DNA from 3 places in the Streptomyces sp. NPDC049687 genome. Region 1 is predicted to be linked to each of the others. Evidence: riboswitches for the same ligand, from Rfam matches in the RefSeq annotation. Region 1 holds a riboswitch; each other region holds the start of a gene.
The links. Region 1 has a riboswitch for thiamine pyrophosphate ahead of thiO (glycine oxidase ThiO). Riboswitches for the same ligand answer to the same signal wherever they lie in the genome.
Positions count from the first base shown of each region.

Region 2: it holds a riboswitch for thiamine pyrophosphate, as region 1 does, so the genes downstream of both, ACIBVL_RS32055 (thiamine ABC transporter substrate binding subunit) here and thiO (glycine oxidase ThiO) in region 1, are expected to answer to the same signal.
Region 3: it holds a riboswitch for thiamine pyrophosphate, as region 1 does, so the genes downstream of both, thiC (phosphomethylpyrimidine synthase ThiC) here and thiO (glycine oxidase ThiO) in region 1, are expected to answer to the same signal.

Region 1 covers NZ_JBITLN010000001.1:408,834-419,053, reverse strand. Annotated here, with positions in the region: gene ACIBVL_RS01930 (thiazole synthase) at 1-121, opposite strand, end outside; gene thiS (sulfur carrier protein ThiS) at 127-327, opposite strand; gene thiO (glycine oxidase ThiO) at 324-1,490, opposite strand; TPP riboswitch at 1,488-1,599, opposite strand; gene ACIBVL_RS01915 (hypothetical protein) at 1,653-2,003, shown strand; gene ACIBVL_RS01910 (NAD(P)/FAD-dependent oxidoreductase) at 2,036-3,283, shown strand; gene ACIBVL_RS01905 (Rv2175c family DNA-binding protein) at 3,412-3,777, shown strand; gene thiE (thiamine phosphate synthase) at 3,863-4,510, shown strand; gene metF (methylenetetrahydrofolate reductase [NAD(P)H]) at 4,627-5,550, shown strand; gene ACIBVL_RS01890 (hypothetical protein) at 5,607-6,626, shown strand; gene ACIBVL_RS01885 (phytoene desaturase family protein) at 6,686-8,158, opposite strand; gene ACIBVL_RS01880 (TetR/AcrR family transcriptional regulator) at 8,614-9,240, opposite strand; gene ACIBVL_RS01875 (YhgE/Pip family protein) at 9,285-10,220, opposite strand, start outside.
Region 2 covers NZ_JBITLN010000012.1:135,515-145,734, reverse strand. Annotated here, with positions in the region: gene ACIBVL_RS32070 (phosphatidate cytidylyltransferase) at 1-231, shown strand, start outside; gene ACIBVL_RS32065 (SRPBCC family protein) at 377-826, shown strand; gene rlmN (23S rRNA (adenine(2503)-C(2))-methyltransferase RlmN) at 1,126-2,232, shown strand; TPP riboswitch at 2,258-2,365, shown strand; gene ACIBVL_RS32055 (thiamine ABC transporter substrate binding subunit) at 2,436-3,545, shown strand; gene ACIBVL_RS32050 (ABC transporter permease) at 3,521-5,191, shown strand; gene ACIBVL_RS32045 (ABC transporter ATP-binding protein) at 5,191-6,258, shown strand; gene ACIBVL_RS32040 (LAETG motif-containing sortase-dependent surface protein) at 6,291-6,998, opposite strand; gene ACIBVL_RS32035 (LOG family protein) at 7,163-8,290, opposite strand; gene ACIBVL_RS32030 (VOC family protein) at 8,327-8,746, opposite strand; gene ACIBVL_RS32025 (hypothetical protein) at 8,859-10,193, opposite strand; gene ACIBVL_RS32020 (ABC transporter ATP-binding protein) at 10,175-10,220, opposite strand, start outside.
Region 3 covers NZ_JBITLN010000003.1:721,171-731,390, reverse strand. Annotated here, with positions in the region: gene hisC (histidinol-phosphate transaminase) at 1-680, opposite strand, end outside; gene ACIBVL_RS13275 (LacI family DNA-binding transcriptional regulator) at 1,137-2,249, shown strand; gene ACIBVL_RS13270 (metallophosphoesterase) at 2,695-3,777, shown strand; gene ACIBVL_RS13265 (hypothetical protein) at 3,969-4,847, shown strand; gene ACIBVL_RS13260 (VWA domain-containing protein) at 4,919-6,424, opposite strand; gene thiC (phosphomethylpyrimidine synthase ThiC) at 6,506-8,338, opposite strand; TPP riboswitch at 8,331-8,519, opposite strand; gene ACIBVL_RS13250 (YibE/F family protein) at 8,900-10,220, shown strand, end outside.

The sequences.
Region 1 (10,220 bases):
GCTCGGTCCCGGACGCCACCAGCGCCCGCTCCAGCACCTCCAGGCTGGGCGCACCCCCCGTACCCATGATCAGACGGGACGAGAAGGACGTACCCCCGAGGACGAAGAGATCGTCGGCCATGGCGCTCAGCCCCCCTGCACGGCGGTCAGGACTTCCACGCGGTCACCCTCGCGGAGCGCCGTGGCGGACCACTGCGCGCGCGGGACGACGGTTTCGTTGAGCGCGGCGGCCACCCCGGAGGGCGCCGGAGTCAGGGACCGTACGACGCTGTCGAGGGCCGTACCGGGAGCGACCACCTGCCGCTCGCCGTTCACCGAGATGTTCACGCGGGCTGCTCCGTGAGGGCGGCGGCACCGAAGCGCCGGGGTGTGAAGGGACGGACCTCGTCGGGGAGTTCACCGGTGGCAAGGGCGTGCGCCATCGCGTCACCGGTCACCGGTGTCAGCAGCACCCCGTTGCGGTAGTGCCCGGTGGCCAGCAGCAGCCCGTCCAGGTCCGTCGGCCCGAGCAGCGGCGCGTTGTCCGGGGAACCGGGGCGCAGTCCCGCGCGGGTTTCCGTCAACGGCAGTTCCGTGATCCCCGGCACCAGTTCGTGGGCGTCGCGCAGAAGTTCGTACACGCCCCCCGCCGTCACCGTCGTGTCCCAGCCCAGCTCCTCGCTCGTGGCGCCCACGACCAGCTCGCCGTTCTCCCGCGGCACCAGATACACCTGACTCCCTCGGACGACGGCCCGCACGGTACGGCTCAGGAACGGCGCGAACCGAGGCGGCACCGTCAGCCGCAGCACCTGCCCCTTCACCGGCCGGACCGGGGGCAGTACGTCCTCCGGGACGCCCGCGAGGCGCCCGCTGAGGCTTCCGGCCGCGAGTACCACCTGCCCCGCCTCCAACGCCGTGCCGTCCCCCGTCACGACCCCCGACGCCCGCCCGCCCGTCACGGACAGCCGTTCGGCCCACGCGCGGCGGAAGACCACGCCCGCCCGCTCGCACGCGGTGACGAGCGCGTCGGCCAGCCGCCGGGGATCGACCTGGTGATCGCCGTCCACCCGCAGCCCGCCCCGCACCCCGGGCGCGAGCATCGGCTCCAGGCGCCGGCACTCCCGCCCCGTGAGCCACTCCGACTCCAGCCCCGACTGCGCCTGCAGCATGTGCAGTTCCCGCAGGTGGGCGCGGTCGTCGGCGTCCAGCGCCACCGCGAGCGTGCCGCACCGGCGGTAGCCGAGATCCTGCCCGGTGACCTCCGTCAGTTCGGCCGCGAAGTCCGGATAGCGGCGGGCCGAGGCCAGGTTCAGGCCCAGCAGGGTCTGCTCGCCGTAGTGGAGCTCGGTGACGGCGGCCAGCATCCCGGCCGCCACCCGTGCGGCCCCACCGCCCGGCTCGGGGTCCACCACCGTCGTGGCGAACCCGCGCTGCGCGGCCCGCCAGGCCGTGACCAGGCCGATGATCCCGCCCCCGACGACCAGGACATCGGATGTACGTGTACGCGACATGGGCGTCCAGCCCCTCCCTTCGCCGGCATGACCCGGATCAGGTTCGTACGGTCGGAGGCCGCCAGCCTCCCTCTCAGCCCGGTGCGTCCGGGCTCCCGCGAGTGCTCTACGTTGGGTCACCCTAGCCCGTGGTTCCACGCCTGTGTAAAGGGAGCCTTCGTCATGCCCGGCTCGCTGGACGGCCTCGTCCTCGCCCCCGTCGCCGACCAGGCCCCGGGCCAGGTCGGCACCCGCACCCGCTTCACGTACCACGAGCGGGACGGCGTGATCTGGGCGGACTACGGGGGCGGCGACGTCGTACGCGGGCATCTCGTGGGTACCCGTGAGGGCGACCGGCTCGACTTCCGGTACGTCCAGCTCAAGCACGACGGGACGACGTCCTCGGGGCGCTGTGTGTCGACAGTCGTCGCACTGCCCGACGGCCGGGTGCGCCTGGAGGAGACCTGGGCCTGGGAGTCGCAGGAGGGCAGCGGTACGAGCGTTGTGGAGCAGGTCACGGCACACGACCGCTGACTGACTATTCGTCAGGTGTCTATGGTGATCAGGTGAGCGAGCAGACGCGGGAAGAAGACAGGCCGGCGGGGCGGCGGGTGGTCGTCGTCGGCGCGGGCATGGCCGGTGTGCAGACCGCGGTCGCGCTGCGCGAACAGGGCTTCGACGGCACGGTCACGCTGATCGGCGCGGAGCCGCACCAGCCCTACGACCGGCCTCCGCTGTCCAAGGCCGTCCTGCTCGGCAAGGCCGAGGGCTCCGCCTTCGACGTCGACTTCGAGAGCCTCGGCATCGAGTTGCTGCTCGGCCGCGAGGTGCTCGGCCTGCGCCCCGCCGACCACGAGGTGGACACCGAGGCCGGGCCGGTCCCCTACGACGTCCTCGTCCTCGCCACCGGTGCCGAACCGATCCGGCTGCCCGGCGCCGAGGGCGTCCCCGGCGTCCATCTGCTGCGCACCCTGGACGACGCCGAACGGCTGCGGCCGGTGCTCGCCCGGCAGCACGACATCGTGGTCGTCGGCGCCGGCTGGATCGGCGCGGAGTTCGCCACCGCCGCGCGCGAGGCCGGCTGCGCGGTCACCGTCGTGGAGGCCGCCGACCGCCCCCTCGCCGGTGCCCTGCCGGCCGAGGTCGCCGCCCCGATGACCTCCTGGTACGCCGACAGCGGCACCGATCTGCGCACCCACGCGCGCGTGGAGCGTGTCGAACCGGGCGCGGTCGTCCTCGACGACGGCTCCCGGCTGCCCGCCGGCGCCGTGGTCGTCGGTATCGGCGCCCGGCCCGCCACCGCCTGGCTGGCCGGCTCCGGCGTCGAACTCGGCGCGCACCACGAGGTCGTGGCCGACGCCCACCTGAGCACGTCCGTGCCGGACGTGTACGCGGTCGGCGACTGCGCGTCCTTCCCCTCGGGACGGTACGGCGAACGGCTCCTCGTCCACCACTGGGACAACGCCCTCCAGGGCCCGCGCACGGTCGCCGCGAACATCGTCGGCGCGGCCACCGGCGAGCCCCCGGCCGTCTACGACCCGGTGCCGTACTTCTGGTCCGAGCAGTTCGGCCGCTTCGTCCAGTACGCCGGTCACCACGCCGTGGCCGACCGCATGGTGTGGCGCGGTGACCGGTCCGGCCCGGCGTGGACGGTGTGCTGGCTGCGCGAGGACCGCCTGGTGGCCCTCCTGGCCGTCGGCCGGCCGCGTGACCTGGCCCAGGGCCGCCGCCTGATCGAGGCCGCCCGGCGCATGGACCCGGAGGCGCTCGCGGACCCGGCCCGCCCCCTGAAGGACGCGACTGCGGGGCCCTAGGGGGCCGGGCTCCGCCGAGGTTCGGCTCCGTCGCGGGGGCGCGCCCGGCCACGACGGCGCCGCGGACGGCCGGCGACTCGTCGCGGCCCGACTTCCGACTGTCAGTGGCAGATGGCAGGCTTGTTCTCGTGACCGAGATTGACGCAAAGATCGATGCTCTCGTCCCCGCCTGGCTCACCCTGCCCGACATCGCGGAAATGCTCGATGTCGACGTGACGCGCGTCCGGCAGCTGGTCAAGGAGGGCCAGCTCATCGCCGTGCGCCGCGGTGAGAACCGCGCGCTGCACGTCCCCGCCGCCTTCATCGACGGGGACAAGGTGGTCAAGGGCCTGTCCGGGACCCTGACGCTCCTGCGGGACGACGGCTTCACGGACGAAGAGATGCTCGAGTGGCTCTTCACCCCCGACGCGAGCCTGCCCGGCACCCCCGCGCAGGCCCTGAGCGAGAATCGTGGCACGGAGGTGAAGCGCCGCGCCCAGGCGCTCGCCGTCTGACCAGAGGAAGACAACCGACACACCCGGGGCGTACGAGGGCCGGTCCGCCGCCCTCGTACGCCGCCGCCCTGGGGGGAACTCACGCATGCCCGACACCGCCCGCGCCCGTTTCGCCGACGCCCGCCTCTACCTCTGCACGGACGCCCGCACCCGACAGGGCGACCTCCCTGAGTTCCTGGACGCGGTCCTGGCCGGCGGAGTCGACATCGTGCAGCTGCGGGACAAGGGCATGGAGGCGGCCCAGGAGCTGGAGCACCTGAAGGTGTTCGCCGACGCCTGTGCCCGGCACGGAAAGCTGCTGGCGGTCAACGACCGCGCGGACGTCGCCCACGCCGCCGGCGCCGACGTCCTCCACCTCGGCCAGGGCGACCTGCCGGTCCCCGCGGCCCGCGCCATTCTCGGCGACGAGGTCCTCATCGGCCGCTCCACGCACGCCGAGGCGGAGGCCGAGGCCGCCGCCGTCCAGGAGGGCGTGGACTACTTCTGCACCGGCCCCTGCTGGCCCACCCCCACCAAGCCGGGCCGCCACGCACCCGGTCTCGGCCTGGTCCGCCACACCGCCGCCCTCGGCACCGACCGCCCCTGGTTCGCCATCGGCGGCATCGACCTCGGCACCCTCGACGAGGTGCTGGAGGCGGGCGCCCGCCGGGTCGTGGTCGTCCGGGCGATCACCGAGGCGGACGACCCGGGTGCCGCGGCGGCGGAATTCGCGAAGCGCCTGCGCGAGCTCTGAGGGGCCGGTCGGGTTTCAGCCGAAGGCCTGTCCGAAGGGTGGACAACAAGCCGACAATTCGGGCAAATATCCGGCATTCGGTTGGGTGACCGTCGGCCGCTGGTTAACCTGCGGGTATGGCCCTTGGAACCGCATCCACCAGGACGGACCGCGCACGCACCGTGCGCGACATCCTGGCGACCGGCAAGACGACGTACTCGTTCGAGTTCTACGCGCCGAAGACGCCCAAGGGCGAGCGGAGCCTGTGGGACGCGCTCCGCAGGGTCGAGGCGGTGGCCCCGGACTTCGTCTCCGTGACGTACGGCGCCGGCGGCTCCACCAGGGCGACCACGGTCAAGGAGACCCAGCAGATCGTCGCCGACACCACCCTCACCCCGGTCGCGCACCTCACCGCCGTGGACCATTCCATCGCCGAGCTGCGCAACATCATCGGCCAGTACGCCGACGCCGGGATCCGCAACATGCTCGCCGTGCGCGGCGACCCGCCGGGCGACCCGATGGGCGACTGGGTCCCGCATCCGCGGGGCCTCACCTATGCCGCCGAACTCGTCCGGCTCATCAAGGAGTCGGGCGACTTCTGCGTGGGCGTCGCCGCCTTCCCCGAGATGCACCCGCGCTCCGGCGACTGGGACACGGACGTCGCGCACTTCGTCGACAAGTGCCGGGCCGGCGCCGACTACGCCATCACGCAGATGTTCTTCCAGCCCGAGTCGTATCTGCGTCTGCGCGACCGGGTGGCGGCGGCCGGCTGCGAGACCCCGGTCATCCCCGAAGTCCTGCCGGTGACGAGTGTGAAGATGCTGGAGAGGCTGCCGAAGCTCAGCAACGCCCACTTCCCTGACGCCCTGAAAGAGCGGATGCTCACAGCCAAAGACGATCCGTCCGCTGTACGCTCCATTGGCATCGACTTCGCCACGGAGTTCTGCGCACGGCTGCTGGCCGAGGGAGTGCCCGGACTGCACTTCATCACGCTCAACAACTCCACGGCGACGCTGGAAATCTACGAGAACCTGGGTCTGCACCACCCGCCGCAGGCCTAGACCGGTCGCACCCACATACGACACACTGCGTAGCGGCCACTGGGAGAGGGGCGTACATGGGCTGGACGGTCCTCTACATCGCGTTCGGCATCGTCGCGCTGTGGCTGCTGGGCGAGGTGCTGCTGCAGTACAAGGCGCGTCTGCGCTGGCGGCTGCTGGCGTTCGTCGGGTTCCTCGGTGTCGTGCTGGGTGTGCTGATTCCGTCGGTGATCGTGATCGGGCTGGGCGCGGCCGCCTTCGCCGTCGGCCAGACCTACGTCACCCTGTCGTTCCGCCGCGGCTTCGCCGAGGGCTGGGCCGTGCGGCGCGGGGAGGGCGAGGGGGCGCTCCCCATGAGCCTGACCAAGCGCCGCCGCGGCAAGGCCGAGCACCACGACCCGAGCCTGGAGGTCACCGACCTGGAGTCCGGAGACGCCGCCGGTTACGGCGGCGGCGCCGACCCCTCCTTCGGCGGCGACGGCATGGGATACGGCCAGGACAGGGACCCCTTCGCCGACAACGCCTCCCCGGCCGACGACGACTACGACCGCGACGACGTGTTCACCCCGGCCGCCCGCGGCGCTCAGCCGTCCGCCGCCGAGAGCACCGTGTACTCGCCGCAGCCCATGCCCGACGACACCAACGCCTACGGCATATACAGCGACGCCGCGTACGCGGCCGCCACCGGCCAGCCCCAGGACCAGTACGCGACGGCCGCTCAGGGCGCCGACCAGACCTACGGCTACGACGGCTACTCCGGGTACAACCAGCAGCAGTACGGCTACGACACCACCGGCGAGCAGCAGTACGCCGCCTACTCCGACCCGTACATCGGCACCCAGACCTACGGCGGCGGCTCCTACGACGCCGGTTACGGCCAGCAGCAGTACGGGCAGCAGGGTTACGGCCAGGACCAGTACGGCACCGGCGGCTACGGCGAGACCCCGGCCGGCGGTGTCTGGGTCCCCCAGCAGCGCAGCACCGACGACCCGTTGGGCGGTGACCTCCCGCCCGAGCAGCAGTACCCCTACCAGGGTGACGGGCAGGGGCAGCAGCACGGGCAGGGCAACGGGTACGACGACCAGTACCGGTTCTGACGACCAGGACCGGTTTCCGACCCGCGGTGTCGGTTCTCACGGGCCGTTCGCCGTCCCGCTCACTGTGAGCCGCGGAACTCCAGTCCCTCCACGATCAGTCCGGCCACCAGCGCGCCCGACATGCCCGAGTGGGGGAGTCCGCCGCCCGGGTGCGACCAGCCGCCGGCGGTGAACAGCCCTTGCAGGCCGGTGGAGTTCGCCGGGTGCAGCAGCCTGCCCCCGGCCGCGGCCAGCGCCGGCGCCGGTACGGCCCCGCCCGCCGCGCCGGTCTCCCGCGCGATGTCGGCGGGGGTGCGGACCACGCGCCACAGGACACGGTCGCGGACACCGGGTACGGCCCGCTCGGCGGCGGTGACCAGGGCCTCCACGTGCTCCTCGCGTATCGCCGCCCCGGCCGGGACCACGGCACCGACCGTGACCGCCTCGTGGTCGCCGTCCGGCACCAGCGCCGGGTCGTCGGGCCGCAGCACCGTGACCGTCGGCTCCGCGGGTACGCCCGGTGCCGTGCCGAAGAGGCTTTCCAGCTCGCCGTCGCGGTCCCGGGTGTGCACCACCGTCCGGTGCGCGGTCCCCTCCGGGCGTCCGCCGCGCAGTGCCAGCAGGACGGTCAGCCGGCTGGGCAGGCCCTGCTGGGGCGCCACCTCGCCCTCGCCCCGGACGGGAAGCCCCGCGGCACTGCCGGGCGCGACCACGAAGTCGGCGTCCGCCACGTGGCCGTCGGCCAGTTCCACGCCCGTCGCCCGGCCGTCCTTCTCCAGGACCCGGGTGACCTCGGCGCCGAAGACGAACTCGACCCGGCGGGCCACACACCGCTCGTACACCGCGCGGGCGAGCTCCCGCAGGCCCCCGCGCACGTACCAGGTGCCGAAGGCGTGCTCCATGTACGGCAGCACGGCGCAACTCGCCGGAGTGGCGCGGGGATCCAGGCCGTACGCGAGCGCGTGGCCCTCCAGGAGCGCGGCGAGCCGGGGGTCGCGCAGCTCCCAGGCACCGACCTCGGCGAGCGTGCCGGCCCGGCGGGTGCGCAGCAGACGCTTGTGCGGGACCGCCGGATAGGGTTCACGGTCCGCCAGCACCGACCAGTTCGGCCACAGGGGCTCCTCCAGCAGCGGGCGGCGGGTGCGGTCCCAGGCCTCGCGGGCGCGGACCAGGAAGTCGCCCCAGCGCTGCCCGGCGCCCGCTCCGAGTGCCTCGTCCAGGGCGGAGACGACGCCCGCTCGCGAGGCGTTCGGCAGGGACACCCCCGTGCCGTCCGCGAACACATGCCGTGCCGACGGGTCTACCTGGACCAGCTCGACGCGGGCCTCCAGCGGCTCCTTGCCGGTCTTGACGAACAGATCCCGGTAGACCGCGGGCAGGGGGAGCAGACCGGGCCCGGTGTCGAAGCCGAACCCGTCCCGCTCGAAGCGGCGCACCGCACCGCCGTACGTCTCCGTACGCTCGTACACCGCCACCCGGTGGCCCGCGACGGCCAGCCGGGCGGCGGCCGCCAGCGCGCCCATCCCGGCGCCGATCACCGCAATCCGTGCCATGGCTGCGACTTTATCGGCCGCCACCGACAGTCACGTCGCCAGCCCGGCGGGCCCGGGGGAGTACGGAGGCGGACGCTTTCGTGACCAGACGACCGCACAGCGTCCTGAGGTTGAGCGCCCAGCTCTGAGTACCCGTACCTAGGGAGGGAGATGAGTACGCGGGCGGATGGGGGCGGGCCCGCCCGGACGGGAGAGTGGAGGCACGGAAAGGGGCGCGGCTCCGGCACCGGCGACACGGGGCGCCGGAACGGAGCGGCCCTCGATCCGCTCCTTCCGCCGGCCGGTTCGGCGGGAGCGAGGCACGGGGGGAACCCGGGGGAACGACCGCACGGGGGAAACGGGGGATCGGGGGGAAACGGGGGAGCACAAGGAGGCGCCGGTTCGAGGTGGCCCGCGGGGGACGCGGCCACGGCGGGCCGGCGCTTCCGTGTGCCCGGCCCGCCGTGGCCGCGGCCTCAGCGGCCGCCGCTCACCCGCCCCTGCAACAGCCGCGACAGCGCCGAGTGCACGTCGTCCAGAGAGCGCTCCGGCTGGAACGCCTGCCAGTCCAGGGCGGCCACCAGGACCATGCCGACCAGCGCGGCCGCGGTCAGCTGGACGTCGATCTCGTCGCTGAACTCGCCGCTCTCCACGCCCTCGCGCAGCACGCCCTCGACGACGGCGACCGCCTCCTGCCGCACCACCATCAGGGTGGACTGCCAGGCCCGGTTGGTGCGCCACAGCTCGGCCACGTACAGCTGGGTGAAGGACGGGTAGCGCTCGATGAAGACGAGGCCCGCGCGGACCATCGCGTCCAGGGCGTCGACCTTGCCGCCGCCCTCGCGCGCGGTGCGCTCGGCGGCCTCCCTCAGGGAGGCGGAGAGGAGACCCACGCCGTGCCTCAGCAGTTCCTCGAAGAGGACCGACTTGCTCGCGAAGTTGTAGTAGACCGTGCCCTTCGCGACGCCCGCCCGCTCGGCGATCTCGTCCACCGTGGTGGCGGAGAAGCCCTGCTCGGCGATGAGCGTGACGGCGGCCTCGTAGAGCTTCTGCCGGGTGGCCTCGCGGCGGGTGCGGCCGCCCGGCGTGGTGCTGCTTTCCATGGTCCCGATTGTCACAGGAACCCGGCCTCCCGTACGCCGGATCTTCACAGGCTCAGTTCCGGGTGCAGCCGGTCCAGGGTCCACACCTGGCGGCGGCGGGCCGACAGGGCGGTGAGCGCGAGGGCGCCCGCGGTGAAGGCGACGAGCACCACGCACGCGTGCCACACCGGTTCGAGACCGCCGCCGGTGATGAGCCTGCGCAGGGCCTCCACGACGTAACTCATCGGCAGGTAGGGGTGGATGGCGTTGAAGAAGCCGGGGCTGGTCTGCACCGGGTAGGTGCCGCCCGCCGACGTCAGCTGGAGCATCAGCAGGGCCAGGACGAGGATCCGGCCCGCCGCGCCGAAGCGTGCGTTGAGCCACTGCACGAGCGCCGCGAAGCAGGCCGCCACCAGGAACAGGAAGCCCACCGTCCCGGCCGCGTGGGCCATCTCCAGGCCGATCGCCCAGTGCAGCACGGCCATCAGCGCAGTCGTCTGCAGTACCCCGACCGCGACCACCGGCAGCCAGCCCGCCAGCGCGATCCGCCAGGCCGAGGCGCCCGCGGCGAGTGCACGCCGGTTCATCGGCGGGATCAGCATGTACGCCACCATCGCGCCCACCCACAGCGACAGCGGGATGAAGTACGGGGCGAAACCGGTGCCGTAGTTCGCCGCCCGGTGCAGGTCCTTGGAGGCCAGCTGCACGGGGTCGGCCATGACCGCGGTGCGCGCGTCACGCTCCTGCTCGTCGTAGTCGGGGATCTGCTCGGCGCCGTCGTGCAGTCCGTCGGCGAGCCTCCCGGAGCCGTCGGAGAGCTTGAACATGCCGCCGTTGAGGTCCTCGGCGCCCGTCTTGAGCCGGCCGACGCCCTCGTTCAGGTCCCCGGCACCGGTGTTGGCGGTCCCGAGGCCGCTGTGCAGTTCCTTCGCTCCCGCGGCGACCTTCCTGGCGCCCGTGTTGAGGGCGTTGACCCGGGTGACGGCGTCGTCGAGGTCCTC
Region 2 (10,220 bases), on a different contig from region 1:
TTCCTGATCGACGACGGCACCTGGTGGCAGGGTCTGCTGCTCGGCCTCGCGGTCGCGGCCAGCGCCACGCTCGGCGACCTCGGCGAGTCCATGATCAAGCGGGACCTGGGCATCAAGGACATGGGCACCCTGCTCCCCGGTCACGGCGGCATCATGGACCGTCTGGACTCGCTCCTGCCGACGGCTCCCGTCGTATGGCTGTTGCTCGTGCTGTTCGTGGGCTCCGGCTGACCGTCCGCACGCCACGGTTTTTCGCGGGCCCCCGTCCTGGTCGCTCAGGGCGGGGGCCCGCTGCCGTGGCCCGGTGGGCGGGTGAGTGGGACGATTCCCATGGAAGGCCTCACAGGGGGGATCGCCCTGAAAGGGGGCGGGCGTCATGTCCGACTTCCGCGAATCGATCGACGTCGACCGCAGTCCCGAAGAGGTGTGGGCGTACCTGAACGACCCGTCCCACCTGCCCGAATGGCAGGCGAGCGCGGTCTCGGCGGAGCCGCTCGACCCCGGCCCGATCGGTGTCGGCTCCCGAGTACGGATCACCCGGCACGTCGGCCGCCGGGAGATCCCGATGACCATGGAGTACACCGAGTACGAGCCGCCGTACGTCTGGGGTCTGCAAGGCGTCGACGGCCCCATCCGCGGTCATGTCCACGGTGAGATCGACCCGCTCGACGAGGGCCGCCGGTCCCGCGTGACCATGGAGGTCGACTTCGAGGGCAAGGGCATCGGCAAGGTCCTGCTCCCTCTGGTCGTCCGCCCCCAGATGCGCAAGGAGCTGCCGCTCAACGAACGGCTGCTGAAGGACCGACTGGAGCACCGCACGGCATAGACCGGCTGGGCGCCGGAGTGGATCCGAAGGGCTTCCCGACGGCCGGCGGCGACCTGGTCCGGGGGACCCGATCCGTCGAGAACGTCCTGCTCTTCGCCCTGGCCCCCGCGCTTCTGCTCGTCGGGGCGTTCAGGGGATGGGGTGGTCCTCGTGGCAGCGGCTGCTCGCGGGCGCGGGGGCCTCGCCCCGGCGCCCGGCGCCGTCGCGGCGACCGAGGGACGCGGCGGCACAGGCGCTCCTGACACGGTACGGGCTCGGCGCCGGGGGCACCCGATTGGATCTGCGACACTGGTACGGCCATGCCTAAGCCCGGAGAACTCACATTCGTAGCCCCCCGCGGAGCCAAGAAGCCGCCGCGGCACCTTGCCGACCTCTCGCCTGCCGAGCGGAAGGACGCCGTCGCGGAGATCGGTGAGAAGCCGTTCCGTGCCAAGCAGCTCTCGCAGCACTACTTCGCGCGGTACGCGCACGATCCGGCGGAGTGGACCGACATCCCGGCCGGCTCGCGCGGCAAGCTGCAGGAGGCCCTGCTGCCCGAGCTGATGACCGTCGTACGGCATCTGTCGACCGACCAGGGCACCACCCGCAAGACGCTGTGGCGGCTGTTCGACGGGACGCTCGTCGAGTCGGTGCTGATGCGGTACCCGGACCGGGTGACCATGTGCATCAGCTCGCAGGCGGGGTGCGGGATGAACTGCCCGTTCTGCGCCACCGGACAGGCGGGGCTCGATCGGAATCTCTCGACCGCCGAGATCGTGCATCAGATCGTCGACGGGATGCGGGCGCTGCGGGACGGAGAGGTTCCCGGCGGGCCGGCCCGGCTCTCCAACATCGTCTTCATGGGGATGGGCGAGCCCCTCGCCAACTACAAGCGGGTCGTCGGTGCGATCCGGGCGCTCACGGACCCGGCGCCGGACGGGCTCGGGCTGTCGCAGCGTGGCATCACCGTGTCGACGGTCGGCCTGGTGCCCGCCATCCACCGGTTCGCCGACGAGGGCTTCAAGTGCCGGCTCGCCATCTCGCTGCACGCGCCGGACGACGAGCTGCGCGACACCCTCGTCCCCGTGAACACGCGGTGGAAGGTGCGCGAGGTGCTCGACGCGGGCTTTGAGTACGTCGAGAAGTCGGGCCGTCGGCTCTCCATCGAGTACGCCCTCATCCGCGACATCAACGACCAGGCGTGGCGCGGTGACCGGCTCGGCCGGCTGCTCAGGGGCAAGCCCGTGCACGTCAATCTCATTCCGCTGAACCCGACCCCGGGCTCGAAGTGGACCGCGTCCCGTCCCGAGGACGAGAAGGCGTTCGTCGAGGCCATCGCGGCGCACGGGGTGCCGGTCACCGTCCGGGACACCCGTGGCCAGGAGATCGACGGAGCCTGTGGTCAGCTGGCCGCCACCGAGCGGTAAAATCTGGCCACGTCCACATATCTTCATATTCCGACAGGGGAGCGCCACAGCGCTGAGAGTGCGGCGAACGGGCCGCAGACCCTCTGAACCTCGCCCAGGTCATTCTGGGTAGGAAGTTCGGTCACCACTCAAGCTGTTGTGCCCTGCCCGGGCGTCCCCGGGCGGGGCCGCGTTCTTCCTGGCCAACCCCAGGAGGACATCCAGTGCACACCAAGACCTTCGTGGCGGCGACGGTCGGCCTCGGCCTGCTCACGCTGTCCGCGTGCGGGTCGTCCGACGCCAAGAGCCCGGCGGACTCCAAGACCGTCACCCTCGTCAGCCACGACTCGTGGGCCGCCTCCAAGAGCGTGCTCGCCGCCTTCGAGAAGGAGTCCGGGTACAAGGTCAAGGTCCTCACGGACGGCGACGCCGGGCAGGCCGTCAACAAGGCCATCCTCACCAAGGACAACCCGCAGGGCGATGTCTTCTTCGGCGTCGACAACACCCTCCTCTCCCGCGCCCTCGACAACGGCCTGTTCCAGTCGTACGCGGCCAAGGGGCTCGACCAGGTCGGCAGCGCGTACCAGCTGGACGCCGGCAAGCACCGGGTCACGCCGATCGACTACGGCGACATCTGCGTCAACTACGACAAGAAGTACTTCGCCGACCACGAGCTGACCCCGCCGGCCACCTTCGCCGACCTGGTGAAGCCCGCGTACAAGAACCTCCTGGTCACCGAGAACGCCTCCACCTCCTCGCCCGGCCTCGGCTTCCTGCTCGGTACGGCCGCCCGGTACGGGGACGGGGGCGCCTCCGGCTCGAGCGGAGCCGAGAGCGGGGGAGGCTGGGAAGAGTACTGGAAGCAGCTCAAGGCCAACGGTGTGAAGGTGGTCGACGGCTGGGAGCAGGCCTACAACGAGGAGTTCTCGGGGTCGGCCGGCGGCAAGAAGGCCAAGGCGGACCGGCCGCTCGTCGTGTCCTACGCCTCCTCGCCGCCCGCCGAGGTGATCTACGGCGACCCCAGGCCCAGCACCGCCCCGACCGGGGTCGCGGCCGGGACCTGCTTCCGGCAGATCGAGTTCGCCGGGCTGCTGAGCAACGCGCGCAACAGCGCGGGCGGCAAGGCGCTCATCGACTTCCTGATCACCAGGAAGTTCCAGGAGGACATGCCGCTCAACATGTTCGTCTACCCGGTGGTGGAGGGCGCGAGCGTGCCCGCCGAGTTCACGAAGTACGGGCCCGCCGCCAAGGACCCCGAGACCATGGACCCGGCGGAGATCGCCGACCACCGCGACCAGTGGGTCAAGTCGTGGACCTCGCTCGTACTGAAGTAGCCCCGGCCGAAAGGCCTTCCGGGAGCGCGGCGCGGCTCGGGCTCATGGTCCTGCCCGTCGCGTTCTTCGGGCTGTTCTTCGCCTACCCCGTCGCCGCGATCGTCGCGCGCGGGCTGCGGGTCGACGGGGTGTGGCAGCTCGGGCGGCTGACGGAGGTACTGGGCCAGTCCGACATCCGGCACGTCCTGTGGTTCACCACCTGGCAGGCGCTCGCCTCCACCGCGCTCACCCTGCTGGTCGCCCTGCCGGGCGCGTATGTCTTCGCCCGGCTCGACTTCCCGGGCAAGCAGCTGCTGCGGGCCGTGGTCACCGTCCCGTTCGTGCTGCCGACGGTCGTCGTCGGTACGGCGTTCCTCGCGCTCGTCGGACGCGGCGGGCTCCTCGACGAGCTGTGGGGCGTACGCCTCGACACGACCGTGTGGGCGATCCTGCTCGCACACGTGTTCTTCAACTACGCGGTGGTCGTCCGGACGGTCGGCGGGCTGTGGGCCCAGCTCGACCCCAGGCAGGAGGAGGCCGCGCGGATGCTGGGCGCCTCACGCCGAAGGGCCTGGCGCACGGTCACGCTCCCCGCCCTCGGGCCCGCCGTGGCAGCCGCCGCGCTGATGGTCTTCCTCTTCACCTTCACCTCCTTCGGCGTGGTCCAGATCCTCGGCGGACCCACCTTCTCCACCCTCGAGGTGGAGATCTACCGGCAGACCTCCGAGATCTTCGACCTGTCCACGGCCGCCGTCCTGACGATCGTCCAGTTCGTGGCCGTGGGCGCGATCCTCGCCGTGCACGCCTGGACCGTACGGCGGCGGGAGACCGCGCTGCGGCTGGTGGACGCGAACATGACCGCCCGGCGGCCGTACGGGGCGGGGCAGTGGGCGCTGCTGGCCGGGGTGCTCGCGAGCATCGCCGTGCTGCTGGTGCTGCCGCTCGCCGTACTCGTGCAGCGGTCCCTGGACGCGCCCGGCTTCGCCTACTACCGGGCGCTGGCCGACGAGGAGGGCAATGTCTTCCTGGTCCCGCCGATCGAGGCGGTCGGCAACTCGCTGGAGTACGCCGTCGCCGCGACCGCGATCGCGGTGGTGATCGGCGGGCTGGCCGCGGCCGCGCTCACCCGGCGGGACGCCGGGCGGCTCGTCCGCGGCTTCGACGCGCTGCTGATGCTGCCGCTGGGCGTGTCCGCGGTGACCGTCGGCTTCGGGTTCCTGATCGCGCTGGACGAGCCTCCGCTGGACCTGCGGAGCAGCTGGATCCTCGTTCCCCTCGCCCAGGCGCTGGTCGGGGTCCCCTTCGTGGTACGGACGATGCTGCCCGTGCTGCGGGCGGTGGACCACCGGCTGCGGGAGGCGGCGGCCGTCCTCGGGGCGTCTCCCTGGCGGGTGTGGCGGGAGGTGGACCTGCCGATGGTGCGGCGGGCGCTGCTCGTCGCGGCCGGGTTCGCCTTCGCGGTGTCACTGGGGGAGTTCGGGGCGACCGTGTTCATCGCGCGGCCCGACAACCCGACGCTGCCGGTGGCGGTGGCGCGGCTCCTCGGCCGGGCCGGTGAGCTCAACTACGGGCAGGCGATGGCCCTGTCGACGATTCTGATGGTGGTGTGCGCGGTGGCCCTGCTGGTGCTGGAGCGGCTGCGGGCCGACCGGACGGGGGAGTTCTGATGCCACCAGCACTTGTGTCACCGGCTCCGGCGCCACCCGCTGCTGTGCCGCTGCTCGAACTGGAGTGTGGGACGGTGCGGTTCGGTGGCCGGGCGGTGCTCGACGCCGTGGATCTGGGGGTCGCCGAGCACGAGGTGGTGTGCGTGCTCGGGCCGAGCGGCAGCGGCAAGTCGACGCTGCTGCGGGCGGTCGCCGGGCTCCAGCCCCTGGACGCGGGGCGGGTGTTGCTGGACGGGCGCGATCAGGCCGGGGTGCCCGCGCACAAGCGGGAACTCGGGCTGATGTTCCAGGACCATCAGCTGTTCCCGCAGCGGGACGTGGGCGGCAATGTGGCGTTCGGGCTGCGCATGCACGGGGCCGGCAAGAAGGAACAGGATCAGCGGGTAAGGGAGTTGCTCGACCTGGTCGGTCTTCCCGGCGCCGCCCGCCGGGCCGTCGCCGCGCTCTCCGGCGGCGAGCAGCAGCGCGTCGCACTGGCCCGCGCCCTCGCGCCGCGCCCCCGGCTGCTGATGCTCGACGAGCCGCTGGGCCAGCTGGACCGTTCGCTGCGGGAACGGCTGGTCGTCGAACTGCGCGAACTCTTCGGGCGGTTGGGCACCACGGTCCTCGCGGTCACCCACGACCAGGGTGAGGCGTTCGCGCTGGCCGACCGGGTCGTGGTGATGCGGGAGGGACGGATCGCCCAGTCCGGTACGCCTCTTGAGGTGTGGCAGCGGCCGGCGGACGCGTTCGTGGCCCGTTTCCTCGGCTTCGAGAACGTGGTGGAGGCGGCTGTCGCCGACGAGGTGGCGGTCACGCCCTGGGGCAAGGTGCCGGTGCCGGACGGCTCCCCGCAGGGGCAGCGCACGCTGCTCGTCCGGCCGGCCGGCGTCCGTCTGGTCGCCGCCGACGAGGGCCTGCGCTGCACGGTCGCCGCCCGCACGTTCAAGGGCACCCATGTCGCCGTCCACCTCCAGCCGCAGGGCGCGCCGCGGCTGGAGGCGGCGTGTGCGCTGCGCGAGGCGCCGGAGGTCGGGGACGGGGTCGGGGTGGTGTTCGACGCGACCGAGACCGTGGTGCTCGACTGAGGGCCCGCCCCGGAGAGGGACGGGCCGGGAGGTCAGCGGTTGCCGGAGCCGCGGCGGCGCATGCCGAAGAACACCGCTCCGCCGCCCACGACGACCAGCAGGGCCGCGATGCCCGCGATCAGACCGGTGTTGGAGCTGGCGCCGGTCTCGGCGAGGTTGGACTCCTGGGCCGCGGCCGACGGGGCGTTGCTCGCGGAGGGTGCGGACGCCGCGCTGTCGCTCGCCGAGTCCGACGGGCTGGGCGACGTGGTGTCGGCCGGGGTGGAGGCGGAGTCCGAGGGGCTCTCCGAGTCCGACGGGGCGGTGGACGGGGAGGAGGTGTCCTCGGCCGTGCAGGCCGTGGCCGGGGTGGTCAGGTTGCCCTTGATGTCCGCGTCGACCAGGACCTTGTCCTTCTTGGTGGCCTTGATGTGGATCCGGTATTCCGCGTTCGGCTCCCAGTCCTCGTCGAAGGTGACGGTGACGCCCTTCTTGGAGCCCTCGACCGTCGCCTCGCCGACCTGCCGCAGGTCGGCGCCGTTGTTCTCGAGGAAGACGGTGACGACGGCCGGGGTGCCCGACGGGTCCTTGTCGGTGACGGTGATGACGCCCTTGGCGCCGTCACACCCGGCGGCGGCGGAGAACTCGCCTATCTCGCAGGCCAGCGCGGTGCCGGCGGCACTGAACGCGAGGGCGGCGGAGGCGGCGGCGACACCGAGGAAACGCACCGGACGGGCGGCGGTACGGCGGGAAAGGGACACGTTTGTCCTTTACGGGGAAGCGCAACTGCGGGGGGTGGAGGGGGAGATGGCGCCCCCGGTGATGCCGAGTGCGTCACCATCCCCAGCAGACTCACAGGTCTATAAGCGTTACATAAGAAGTGTCAATGCGAGGACCCCTCTGAGCCGTTGGCTTTGCCCGTTTATTAACCACCGAGACGTTTCAATGCCTCCGGAGCCTCCTCGATCCGGTCAACCAGGGCGATACGGGACTCCATCGACCGCTCCCGGGCGAGTGACCGCAAGAGCGGCCAGGCCGGCAGGCGTTCCGTCCAGTGCGCCCGGTCCACGAGCACCATCGGCGTCGGCTCGCCCCGCGATCCATAGTAGTTGGGCGTCGTGTTGTCGAAGATTTCCTGTACGGTCCCGGCGGCGCCCGGCAGGAAGACCACACCGGCGTCGCAGCGGGCCAGCAGGCCGTCCTCGCGGATGGCGTTGGAGAAGTACTTGGCGATGTGCGCGGCGAACGGGTTCGGCGGCTCGTGGCCGTAGAACCAGGTCGGGATGCCGACCGAGGGGCCGCCGCCCGGCCAGTTGGCCCGTACCTCGAAGGCGGCCCGCGCCCAGTCGGTGACCGACGGCGTGAACGTCGGTGCCTTGGCGAGCAGGCGCAGCGCGTCGGCGAGCATCGCGTCGTCGAAGGGGGCGGCGTACGCGCCGAGGTTCGCCGCCTCCATCGCGCCGGGACCGCCGCCCGTCGCGACGGTGAGTCCGGCGCGGGCGAGTTCACGGCCGAGGCGGGCCGCGCCGGCGTACGCCTCCGTGCCGCGCGCCATGGCGTGCCCGCCCATCACGCCCACCACCCGGGCGCCGACGAGCAGTTCGTCGAGCGCGTCGGACACGGCGTCGTCGTGGATCGAGCGGAGCATCGAGCCGAATATGTCGCCGTCGGACTTCGTCTGCTGGAACCAGGCGTAGGTCAGGGCGTCCGGGGTCGCCTCGTAGCCCTCGTCGAGGGAGTCGAAGAGCTCGTCGGGGGAGTAGACGAAGCCGCGGTACGGGTCGAAGGACAGACCCGGTACGGGCGGGAGGACCAGGGCGCCGGAGGCGCGCGCCTTCGCCGCGGCCTCGGGGCCCATCGGGCAGCCGAGGAAGACGGCGCCCGAGGTGTCCAGGGCGAGCAGGACCTCCGTACGGTCCGTCAGATCGACGGCCTGGACACGGAAGTGGGAGAGCGTGCCGTGGTCCCGGATCACCTCGTCGAACTCGGGGAGGGACTCGATCTCACGGTCGTGGGAACCGTCGAACGGCTGGGCGGGTGTCGTCGGATGCACCCGCCCATGCTAGTTACCGACTTGGGCCGCCGCGGTTCAGCTCTCGATGGCCGACGGGTCCATCCAGACGACCTCCCAGGTGTGGCCGTCGAGGTCGTCGAAGGAACGGCCGTACATGAAGCCCATGTCCTGGGTCTGGCCGGCCGGGGAGCCGCCGAGCGCGAGCGCCTTGTCGACCAGCTCGTCGACCTTCTCGCGGCTCTCGGCGCTCAGCGCGATCAGGACCTCGCTGGTCTTCGAGGCGTCCGCGATCTCCTTCTTGGTGAAGGTGGCGTAGAACGGCTTGGTGAGCAGCATCGCGACGATCGTGTCGCTGATGACCACGGAGGTCGCGTTGTCGTCGCTGAACTGGGGATTGATCGTGTAGCCCAGCTCCGTGAAGAACTTCTTCGAGGCCTCGAGGTCGTTCACGGGCAGGTTGACGAAGATCATCTGCTGGTAGGCGGGGGTGGTCATCGAGTCTCTCCCAACGGGTGCGTGCTGTGTGCTCGGTGCGTGCTGTTCGGTGGGGTAGACCCGGGGGTCGCGCGGAACTCATCGGTGGGCGCGATCCTTTTTTGCGCGGTCCTCAGCGGGCCAGCGGCAGCGACGCGAGTTCCGCCACCACCGCGGTCAGGGGGACGAAGAGGGTCAGGAGGGCGCCGGTGCGCATCGCGGCGGCGGTGCGGAGGGTCCTGGTGGGGGCTCCCAGGCGGAGCAGGGCGGCGGTGGTGGCGGCCCGGGCCTGTCTGGCCTCCACCGCGGCGGTGAGGAGGGTGGCGATCGTGCAGCCCGCCACGACCGTCGCGCCGAGGGTGGTGAGGGGGCCGGAGGATGGGTCGGCGGGGTCGTACAGGGCGGCCATCGTGTACGCGCCCGAGGCGACCGCGCAGACCACGCCGAGCGGGCGGCCGATGCGGGACGCCTCCTCCATGAGGCCGCGGCCCGCGAGGAGGCGGAGGGCGCCGGGGCGGGCGGCTTGCAGGAGGCGGCCGCACAGGTGGGTGAGGCCGGGGCCGGCCAGGGCGAGGCCAAGGGCGGTGAGGGTCCAGCCGAGGAGGACCGCCGTGGGGGCGGTGGGGAGGCCGGTGGGCAGGGGGAGGGGGGCGGCGGTGGTCGTGCGGCTGGCGTAGCCCTCCACGGCCAGGCCGGCGGCGAGCAGGGCCGCGCCCCAGGGGAGGGCGGTGGGGTTGAGGGGCGGTGGGTCGGGCAGCGGGGCCGGGGTGTGCTCGGTGCCGTTGACGGGGGCTGAGGGCTGGGTCGGGGTGTCCTCCCCGCTCCCGGCTTCGCGGGCGCCGCCGGCCGGCCGGGCGCCGGACCTTCCGTACGTCCCGAAGCGCTCCCTGGTTTCCTGCCTGCCGAACGACCCGAAACCGCCGAACAGCCTCGGTGCCGCCTGGGCCGCCAGGAAGGCGTCTCTCGGGCGGAGCATCAGGGCCACGGACACCGATGCCGTTACGGGGACCAGGGACAGCAGGGTCAGGGCCGCCGGTAGGGGCAAGGGGCGGTCCGCTGCCAGGAAGTCCGCTGCCGCGCCGTCGAAGGGCATGCCCGTGAGGTCGCCGCGCAGGTGGAGGAAGAAGAGGAGGGCCAGCAGGGAGCCGAGGAGGGTGGAGAGGGCGGTGGTCGTGGCCGAGACGGCCATCAGCCGGGCCGGGCCGAGGCCGATCGCCGCCAGGCCGGGGCGTGGGCGGGTGCCGGGGTCCGTGCGGGCGACGGCGAGGGCGAGGTGGACCGTCGCGGACAGGGGGACCGTGCACCAGGCCAGACGGAGGAGGGAGGCCGGTGAGGCCTCCGGGTGGGCCAGGGCGTGGCCGAGGGCGGAGAGGAGGAGGAAGCCGGTGGCCGCCGAGGCCGCCGCCACCAGGAGGCGGCGCAGCTGGACGGCGGGGTGGGCGCTGCGGGTCAGACGGAGAGCGAGCACGCGGCCCCCTGGCCTTCCGGCTCGGCC
Region 3 (10,220 bases), on a different contig from region 1:
AGACCGTACGCCTTCGAGAACGTCCGCAGGACGCAGACGTTCGGCCGGCTCCGGTACAGCTCCACGCCGTCCGGCACTTGCGGGTCGCGGATGAACTCCCGGTAGGCCTCGTCGAGCACCACCAGCACATCGCTCGGCACCCGGTCGAGGAACCGCTCCAGCTCGGCCCGCCGTACGACCGTGCCGGTCGGGTTGTTGGGGTTGCAGACGAAGATCAGCCGGGTGCGGTCCGTGATCGCGTCGGCCATGGCGTCCAGGTCGTGCACGTCTCCCGGTGTCAGCGGCACCTGCACCGCCGTGGCGCCGCTGATCTGCGTGATGATCGGGTAGGCCTCGAAGGAGCGCCAGGCGTAGATCACCTCGTCGCCGGGGCCCGCGGTCGACTGGACCAACTGCTGGGCGACACCGACCGAGCCGGTGCCGGTGGCGATGTGGGAGGCGGGCACGCCGAAACACTGGGAGAGCTCGTCCACCAGGGCCGTGCACGCCAGGTCCGGGTAGCGGTTGAAGTTCGCGGCGGCAGCGGTCACCACCTCCATCACCCCGGGAAGCGGGGGGTAGGGGTTCTCGTTGGAGGACAGCTTGTAGGCCACGGGACCGCCGGCCGCGGCAGGCTTGCCCGGCTTGTAGGTGGGAATCCCCTCCAGCTCGGCACGCAGCTTGGGGCTCGTCTCGCTCACCGCAGTCCTCCTCGTGACCACCACCGGCTCCCGGCTTCAATACTGCTCACCTTATGAGGATTCGGGGCGGGTGCGAACAGGCGTGGAGGCACCTCGTGGAAGCCCTCTCGACGGCCAATGAACGGGCCCCGGGTCCGGTGCGGGTGGATTTCCGTGATCTCTACGGACGAAGACGCACGAAGGCGTACACGTCAGGGGGCGCGTCATACATATATCTATGCGCCGGTGGCTCACGCCGTGGCGCGCATCCCTCGTGCAGGTGAGTTGAGACCTCTTCGAGACATCGGCGCCTTGGCAGGCTCATGCGTGCCCACACATCACGTCCTGCAATACGATCCACCAACTTCCTTTGTTTCCAAGGTAATTGACCCCATCAGACCTTGCAGAAACGTGCCTGTCAACGCGTGCATATGCGTCCGCCCTACCCCGCCGAATGAGCCCTACTATCGGCTCGCCATGACAGCAGCAGGGAAGCACCAGGTGAGCCGCGCGGAAACCTCACGCCGAGGCAACCGGCCGGGCCGGGCGGGCATCAGGGACGTGGCCGCCGCCGCCGGAGTGTCCATCACGACCGTCTCCGACGCCCTCAACGGCAAGGGCAGGCTCCCCGACGCCACCCGACGCCATGTCCGTGAGGTCGCCGACCGACTGGGCTACCGCCCCTCGGCCGCGGCCCGAACCCTCCGTACCGGCAAGTCCGGCCTCATCGGTCTGACCGTGACGACCTACGGGGATGAACCTTTCACCTTCACCGAGTTCGCGTACTTCGCGGAGATGGCGCGTGCCGCCACCTCCGCCGCGCTCGCCCGCGGCTACGCCCTCGTCATCCTCCCCGCGACCTCGCGTCACGACGTGTGGTCGAACGTCGCCCTGGACGGCACGGTCGTCATCGACCCGTCCGACCAGGATCCGGTGGTCAGCGAGCTCGTCCGGCAGGGATTACCGGTCGTCTCCGACGGCCGTCCGGTCGGCGAGCTGCCGGTCACCGCGTGGGTCGACAACGACCACGAGGCCGCCGTACTCGACATCCTCGACCATCTGGCCGACGCCGGCGCCCGCCGGATCGGCCTGCTGACGGGGACCACGACGGACACGTACACGCATCTGTCCACGTCCGCGTATCTGCGCTGGTGCGAGCGTGTCGGCCAGGATCCGGTCTACGAGGCCTACCCCGCCCACGACCCGTGCGCGGGCGCCATCGCCGCCGACCGGCTGCTGGCCCGCCCGGACCGGCCCGACGCGGTCTACGGCCTGTTCGATCCCAACGGCACCGATCTTCTGGCCGCCGCCCGCCGCTACGGGCTGCGGGTGCCGGAGGATCTGCTGCTGGTGTGCTGCAGCGAGTCCACCGTGTACGCCAGCACCGAGCCGCCCATCACCACGCTCTCGTTGAAGCCGCGCCGCATCGGGACGGCCGTGGTCCAGCTCCTGATCGACGCGATCGAGAGCGTGGACTCCGACCGGCCGGTCGAACAGGTGATACCGACGGAACTGATCGTCCGTACCTCTTCTCAGCGACGTCCGCCCCGGACGACGGTGAGTCCGCCCCGGGCACCGGAGAAGGGGTAGGGGGAGCGGCCCGGCCGGGCTGAGGCCGGGGCAGCGCTGCGGGTGCGCCCGCAGCCGTCCCGCGTCTGCGGCGCGCACTCGCCGCGCCGTCCGCCGACCGCCGTGCGACTGCCCGGTCTCCCGCCGTCCGGCCGCTCCGGCGTGCCCGGGAAAACCGTTCCTGCGCGCCGCGCGGCACCGCCCCTGTGCCTTGCGCGACACTGTCCCTGCGCCCCACGCCCAGGAGGAGGCGCGTGTGAGTGGGGTGTGCGCGGGGTGTGAGTGGACTGCCGAAGACCGGCCCAATCGGGGCGAAAGCCGCGATGAACTGGAGCCTTGCTCCGATTCAGCACCCCTGGGTCATCACACGGCCCGATCCGCATTCCTATGATGGGCCCACGGCACCGCGGGCCGCTGCGACCAGGCAGCCCGAAGGGTGCATGCGGCGCGATGGTGGAGGGGTCTGATGACTCAGGGGGCCGGTCAGGGACCCGAGGCGGAGCGGACGGCGACGTTGCGCGACTTCCGGGTGCCCGCGTACGTCCACGAGACCGGTCCGTACGACCACAGCGCGCATCCGGGCAATGCCGCGCCGCCGCTCGAGGATCCCCTGGAGCATCCGGACGGTTATACGCCGACGCAGCGCGATCTGCCGGTCATCAACCGGGGCGACACCCTTCAGGTGGCCGTCGACCCGGCGCCGGCCCCCGATCCGCTGCCCACGACCGGCCCCGGGCCGCTCTTCGTCGTCGGCGACGTGCACGGCTACCTCGACGAACTCGTGGCCGCGCTGCAGGAGAAGGGCCTCGTCGACGCGGCGGGCCAATGGTGCGCGGGCACCTCCCGACTGTGGTTCCTCGGCGACTTCACCGACCGCGGTCCGGACGGCATCGGCGTCATCGACCTCGTCATGCGGCTGTCCGCCGAGGCCGCCGCGGCCGGCGGCTACTGCAAGGCCCTCATGGGCAACCACGAGCTGCTGCTACTCGGCGCCAAGCGCTTCGGCGACACCCCCGTCAACTCCGGCGCGGGCACCGCCACCTTCCAGGCGGCCTGGCTGCTCAACGGCGGCCAGAAGCACGACATGGACCGCCTCCAGGACCACCACCTGCAGTGGATGGCCCGTCTCGACGCCGTCGAGGAGGTCGACGGTCATCTGCTCGTCCACTCCGACACCACCGCCTACCTCGACTACGGCGACTCGATCGAGGCGGTCAACGACACCGTCCGCGAGACGATCACGCGCAACGACGCGGACGAGGTGTGGGATCTGTTCCGCAAGTTCACCAAGCGCTTCTCCTTCCGCGACGAGGGCGGCGCCGACGCCGTCCGCTCCCTGCTCGATACGTACGGCGGCACCCGCATCGTTCACGGCCACAGCCCGATCCCGTACCTGATGGGCGAGGTCGGCTCCGAGGAGGACGAGGACAACGGCGGCCCGCATGTCGAGGGACCGCACGTGTACGCCGACGGGCTGGCCATCGCGATGGACGGCGGCGTGACGATGGCCGGGAAGCTGCTGGTCCAGCAACTTCCCCTCGACGATTAGGCGTTCCGGGGCAGGCCGGCGGCCCCATGGACCCGTCGGCGACACCGCGGGCCAGGGGCCAATTTCAGCAAACCCCCTGTCACCGCATGCCGTCGCCGCTCTACCATCGCCTTATCCGTAGCAGGCTCCCCTCCGTTTCTGCCCGACGGCTCGTTGGCATGCGAGCCCCAAGCCCTACGGAGCATCGGGGGATGCACATGAACAGCGTTCCGCAGCACCTGCACAGTGAGGACCGCCAGGAGTACGAGCGGATCCTCGACGAGGCGCTGCGCTCCGCACCACACCACCCGGAACTGGCCGCTGTCGGACAGCGGCTCAACCCCGAACAGCTGCGCACCATGGCGCTCAACGCCTCCGCGCTCATCACGGCGGCCGCGGCGACCGAGTACCAGCACTATGTGAAGGTCCGCGAGGAACTGCGCCACCCCGCGCCGTCCACCCCCTCGTCCCCGCACGATTCCGGCTCGGCAGAGCCGGGCGCGGGCGCGATGGGGCTCGCCACCACCGTGGGGGAGGCGGCCCAGGCCGCCGAGGCCGCCGGGGCGGGCGCCGTCGCCGTCGCCGCCGTACTCACCCCCGTGCTCGCCGGAACCGCCGCGGTGCTCTTCCTGCTCGTCGGCTACTGCCTCAAGGCGATCGAACCCGATCAGGCGGCCGCCCAGGCGATGCTGAACGTCGGATGGGCGTTCGGGGCCATCGCCGCGGCCGCGATTCTCGTCGCCACCATCGGGCTGCTGCTCACCGCCCTGCGCAACCGTCCGTCCCTGGAGGCCGGGCCGTACGGCGAGCTGAGCGACGAGGTCGCCCGGGCGAAGGAGGCCTGGCGGGAGGCCCTGTTGGAGCGCGGCATCCTGCCGTTCCTGCGGGAGGCCCTCGCCGACCACGGGCCGACCTCCGAACTGCGCCCCGAACCGGCCCCGCCGGCCCCCACCGGCCGCCTTCCGAAGATCGGGTACGACCGTCCGGGCTTCACCAGCCCCGACGACGGCCCCGCCGGCCCCCGCCCGAGCTTCAGCAGCCCGGACTACACGAGCCCGGACTTCGGCGGCCCGGACCACCAGCCGGAATAGGCCCTCGGCTTGCGCCTCCCGAACGCCCTGGAACGAGGGAGCGCAAGCCGTTCGGCAGGCGCCTGCACGGGTCAGAGAATGCCTGCCCCAGCGGCCGCCGTGATCCAGGACGGGAACTCGGACAGCAGCCGGTCGTAGAGTTCCTGGTCCGGGAGGGTGCTGATGTCGTCCACGGCGAAGAAGCCCACGTTGTCGACGCGCCGGCCGGGGAGCGTGTCGAACCGTTCCAGGACGCCGTAGTGGGACCGGCCGAGGCCGACGAACTGCCAGAAGATCGGCTCCTCGACCGCCGCCCGCAGCTCCTGCTCGATAGCCGCATCGCGGTAGACGCCTCCGTCGGAGAAGAACAGCACCAGGGTGGGCGCGGTCGCGGGATGGTCCCGCACAAACGCCCTGACCTCGGCGATCGCCTTCTGCTCCTCGTTCTGGATGCCGACCGTCCGCATGTCCACCTGGCCGGATTCCAGCCCCTTCCGTGGCTTCTTGCCGCGCCGGAACAAGCTGATCTCGCCCACACGCACATGCAGCCGCAGCCACTCGGGGAGTTCGCCGAGGCGGAGGTCGGGCAGACGTGCGGGGTTGCTGGCGAACGTCCAGGCCTGCATCTCGCCGTCGTCGTCGAGCTGCGCGGCCACCGCGGCCATGCGCTCCACCACGTCGGCCACGACACCGCGCGAGTACAGGAACGCCATGGAGCCGGAGGCGTCCAGGACGAGGACGACCCGTGCGCGAATCCCCGCGGCTCCCCGCTTGCTCAGGCTGACGGCGACCTGCTCCTTGCGCAGGGACAGCCGCTTGCGCATGTCCACGGGAAGCCGCTCCTCCCCTTTGATCAGGCGTGGGCCGGTGGGCGGCGGGACAGCCGCGGGCGGGGGCGGCGGGAAGGCCGCGGGCGGGGCCGGCGGTACCGCGCCCGGCTGAGGTGGCGGCGCAGCGCCGGTCCGAGACGGTGGGAAGTCCATGGCCCGGGACGGCGGGGCAGACGCGTCGGAGGACGGCGGTGCGGCCGCACCCGGGGTGGGCGGCGCGGTCGCGTCGGGTGGCTCCTCGTCGACGGTGATGCCGAAGTCCGTGGCGAGTCCCGCGAGTCCGGAGGCGTACCCCTGTCCGACCGCACGGAACTTCCAGCGTCCCTCGCGCAGATACAGCTCGCCGCCGATGAACGCCGTCTCCGTCTCCGCCCGCATCTCGAAGCGCGCCAGTTCGGACCGCCCGTCCGGGCCGAGCAGCCGAAGCGTCAGTCCGGCCACCTGCCCGAAGGTGCCGCCGTCGGCCGACGCGCACAGCACCACCCGCTCGACGGCGCTCTCCAGCGAGCCCAGGTCCACCTGGACGGTGTCGGTCATGACGCCGTCGGCCCTCTGCTTGCCGAGGTGGGTCACCGCGCCGGACGCATGACACGGCTGGTTGTAGAAGACGAAGTCACCGTCGTCACGCACCCGTCCGGCGGCGGTCAGCAGCAGGGCCGAGGCGTCGACGTCCGGTCCTGCGGCCCCCTCGGACCAGCTGAGTTCCGCACGAACGACGGGCGAGTCGACCGGCAGATTGGCACCTTTGCTCATGGATCGCGCAGTCATGAGCCCAGTCAAGCACCGACGCCCTCGCCTTCGGCCCCAGGACGCCGGGCCTGACTGCTCCCCGTCACCTACCGGGGCGCATCAGTTGGTGATGGGCAGATACACCCGGTTGCCACTCGCCGCGAACTCCTTCGACTTCTGGGCCATGCCCTCCTCGATCTCCTCCCGGCTCCCACCGTGTGCGCGGCGGATGTCCTGAGAGATCTTCATGGAGCAGAACTTCGGCCCGCACATCGAGCAGAAGTGAGCCGTCTTGGCCGGCTCGGCCGGCAGCGTCTCGTCATGGAACTCCCTTGCCGTGTCCGGGTCGAGAGCGAGGTTGAACTGGTCCTCCCAGCGGAACTCGAAGCGGGCGTCGGACAGCGCGTCGTCCCATTCCTGCGCCCCGGGGTGCCCCTTGGCGAGGTCGGCAGCGTGGGCGGCGATCTTGTAGGTGATGACACCGGTCTTGACGTCGTCACGATTGGGCAGGCCCAGGTGCTCCTTGGGCGTGACATAGCAGAGCATGGCCGTGCCCCACCAGGCGATCATCGCGGCACCGATGCCGGAGGTGATGTGGTCGTACGCCGGCGCGACGTCCGTCGTCAGCGGGCCGAGCGTATAGAACGGAGCTTCATCGCAGATCTCCTGCTGAAGGTCGATGTTCTCCTTGATCTTGTGCATCGGGACGTGTCCCGGGCCCTCGATCATGGTCTGTACGTTGAAACGCTTGGCGATCGTGTTGAGTTCCCCGAGCGTGCGCAACTCCGCGAACTGCGCCTCGTCGTTGGCGTCCGCGATCGAGCCCGGCCGGAGGCCGTCGCCCAGCGAGTACGTGACGTCGTAGGCGGCGAGGATCTCGCAGAGTTCCTCGAAGTTCTCGTACAGGAACGACTCCTTGTGGTGCGCGAGGCACCAGGCCGCCATGATCGAGCCGCCGCGCGAGACGATGCCGGTCTTGCGGCGCGCGGTGAGCGGGACGAACGGGAGGCGCACGCCCGCGTGAACCGTCATGTAGTCCACACCCTGCTCGGCCTGCTCGATGACGGTGTCCTTGTAGATCTCCCAGGTCAGTTCCTCGGCCCTGCCGTCGACCTTCTCCAGCGCCTGGTACAGCGGCACCGTGCCGATGGGGACGGGGGAGTTGCGCAGCACCCACTCACGGGTGGTGTGGATGTTGCGGCCGGTGGACAGGTCCATGACCGTGTCGGCGCCCCAACGGGTCGCCCAGGTCATCTTCTCGACCTCCTCCTCGATGGAGGAGGTCACCGCCGAGTTGCCGATGTTGGCGTTGACCTTCACCAGGAACCGCTTGCCGATGATCATCGGCTCGATCTCCGGGTGGTTGACGTTGGCCGGCAGCACCGCGCGTCCCGCCGCGATCTCCTCGCGGACCACCTCAGGAGAAACGTTCTCCCTGAGAGCCACGAATTCCATCTCGGGCGTGATCTCCCCCCGACGCGCATACGCCAGCTGGGTGACCGCCTTGCCGTCCCGGCCGCGGCGCGGCAGACGCGGCCGTCCCGGGAACACCGCGTCGAGGTTGCGCAGTCCGCCGCGCGGCGAGGTGTGCTTGATGCCGTCGTCCTCGGGACGGGCGGGACGACCCGCGTACTCCTCGGTGTCACCGCGGGCGATGATCCAGTTCTCGCGCAGCGGCGCCAGGCCCCTGCGTACGTCGGTGTCGACGAGCGCATCGGTATACGGGCCGGAGGTGTCGTACAGGGTGACCGACTGCCCGTTGGTGAGGTGCACCTGGCGAACCGGCACACGCAGGTCGGGGCGGGTGCCCTCGATGTACCCCTTGTGCCAGCCGATGGACTTCCCGGCCTTCTCACTGGTCGCGTCGGCCGTGTTTGCGTCGGCCGTGTCGGCCGCCTCATCGCTGGCCGCGTTCTGCGTGAAGGCAGGCGTGCGTGCGTCCTTGTTGGTCATGAGACCTACTCCCTACGCCGGCATTACCCGGTAACAGGTTCGGCGGTCGACGCAGCGGCTACCGTCTGCCGACGTTCCATGTGAAACATCACTAAGTCAAGTGACGTTCCACGTGAAACATCGCAAAGACGGAGGTCAGCGCCCTCTCAGCCCGGTGCTCCGAGCTCCCGCGTGTGCAAAGGTGGCTCCACGCTAGCGTCATTTGTGGCGCGGTGAACAGTGGGCCTCCGTCGTTCTTGCGATGATCGGGCGGTGACCACGACACACCAGCCCCCGTACCCGCCATCCGAGCCGCCCCGCAGGCCCGGGGTCGGCGGCGGCCCCGGAAACGGCCCTGGAAGCGGTAGTGGGCACGGCCCTGGGCAAGGCCCTGCGCACAGTCCTGGGCAAGGCCCTGCGCACAGTCCTGGGCAAGGCCCTGTGAACGGCCCCCGAAGCGGTCCCGCTCAAGGACGCGGGGGGGACCGCGATTTCAACAGCGCAGACAGCCGCGGGCACGACAACCCACGGGGCTATGGGCCGGGCCGCCCGCCCGGTGCGGGATATGGCCCTGGTTCCGCGGTGGGGCCGGGGCATGGTGGAGTCCCTGGCGGGCCGGGCCACGGCCCTGGTGACGGACACAACGGAGGCCACGGGCACGGTCCCGGTGACGGGCACGGCGGGGGCCACGGGCACGGTCCCGGTGACGGGCACGGCGGGGGCCACGGGCACGGTCCCGGTGACGGGCACAACGGAGGCCACGGGCACGGCGATGGTCGTGGTGGCGGGGACGGTCCCGGTTCCGGTGGTGGGCACGGGCATACGCACGGGCACAGCCACAGTCACGGCCCGGCCGCCCCCGTCTCCAAGCATCTCCGCAAGGTCATCGCGGCGATCCTCATCCCGTTCGCCGCGGCCGTGCTGGTCGGGCTGGTGGTGCTGTGGCCGGGTGGGGCCCCCTCGCACGAGCGCACCGGGGTCGGCTTCGACCGGCAGACCCAGCAGGCCACGGTCACCAAAGTCGTGAGCGTGAGCTGCCAGTCGGTGAACGCCTCCGCCGACGCCCCGACCGGCGACACCTCCACAGCCGAGGGCTCCACCGCCGAGCAAGAGGCGAACGGCACCTGCAAGAAGGCCACGATCCGCGTGGACACCGGCGACGACAAGGGCCGGACGTTCACCGAGATCGTCCAGCCCGACCAGTCGCGGCAGTTGCACGAGGGCGAGAAGGTCGTGGTCGCCTACGAGCCCTCGGCGCCGAAGGACCTGCAGTACTCGGTCACCGACGTCAACCGCCGTGTTCCCATGACGGTGCTGGCCGTCATCTTCGCCGTCGCCGTCGTGGTCGTCGGACGGCTGCGGGGCGTCATGGCGCTGGTGGCGCTCGCCGCCAGCTTCCTGATCCTGAACTTCTTCATCCTGCCCGCGATCCTGCAGGGCTCGAACCCGCTGCTCGTGGCCGTGGTGGGGTCGAGCGCCATCATGCTGATCGCCCTGTATCTGTGCCACGGTCTCTCGGCCTGTACGTCCGTCGCCGTACTCGGCACCCTCATCTCACTGTTGCTGATCGGCTTCCTCGGCTCCTGGTTCATCGACTGGGCCGCGCTCACGGGCAACACGGACGACAACACCGGCCTGATCCACGGCCTGTACCCGTCGATCGACATGAGTGGCCTACTGCTCGCCGGCATCATCATCGGCTCCCTCGGCGTCCTCGACGACGTGACGGTCACCCAGACGTCCGCGGTCTGGGAGCTGCACGAGGCCAATCCCGCGATGGGCTGGCGCGGGCTGTACCGGGCCGGCATCCGTATCGGCCGCGACCACATCGCGTCCGTGGTGAACACGCTCGTCCTCGCCTACGCCGGTGCCGCGCTGCCGCTGCTGCTGCTCTTCTCGATCG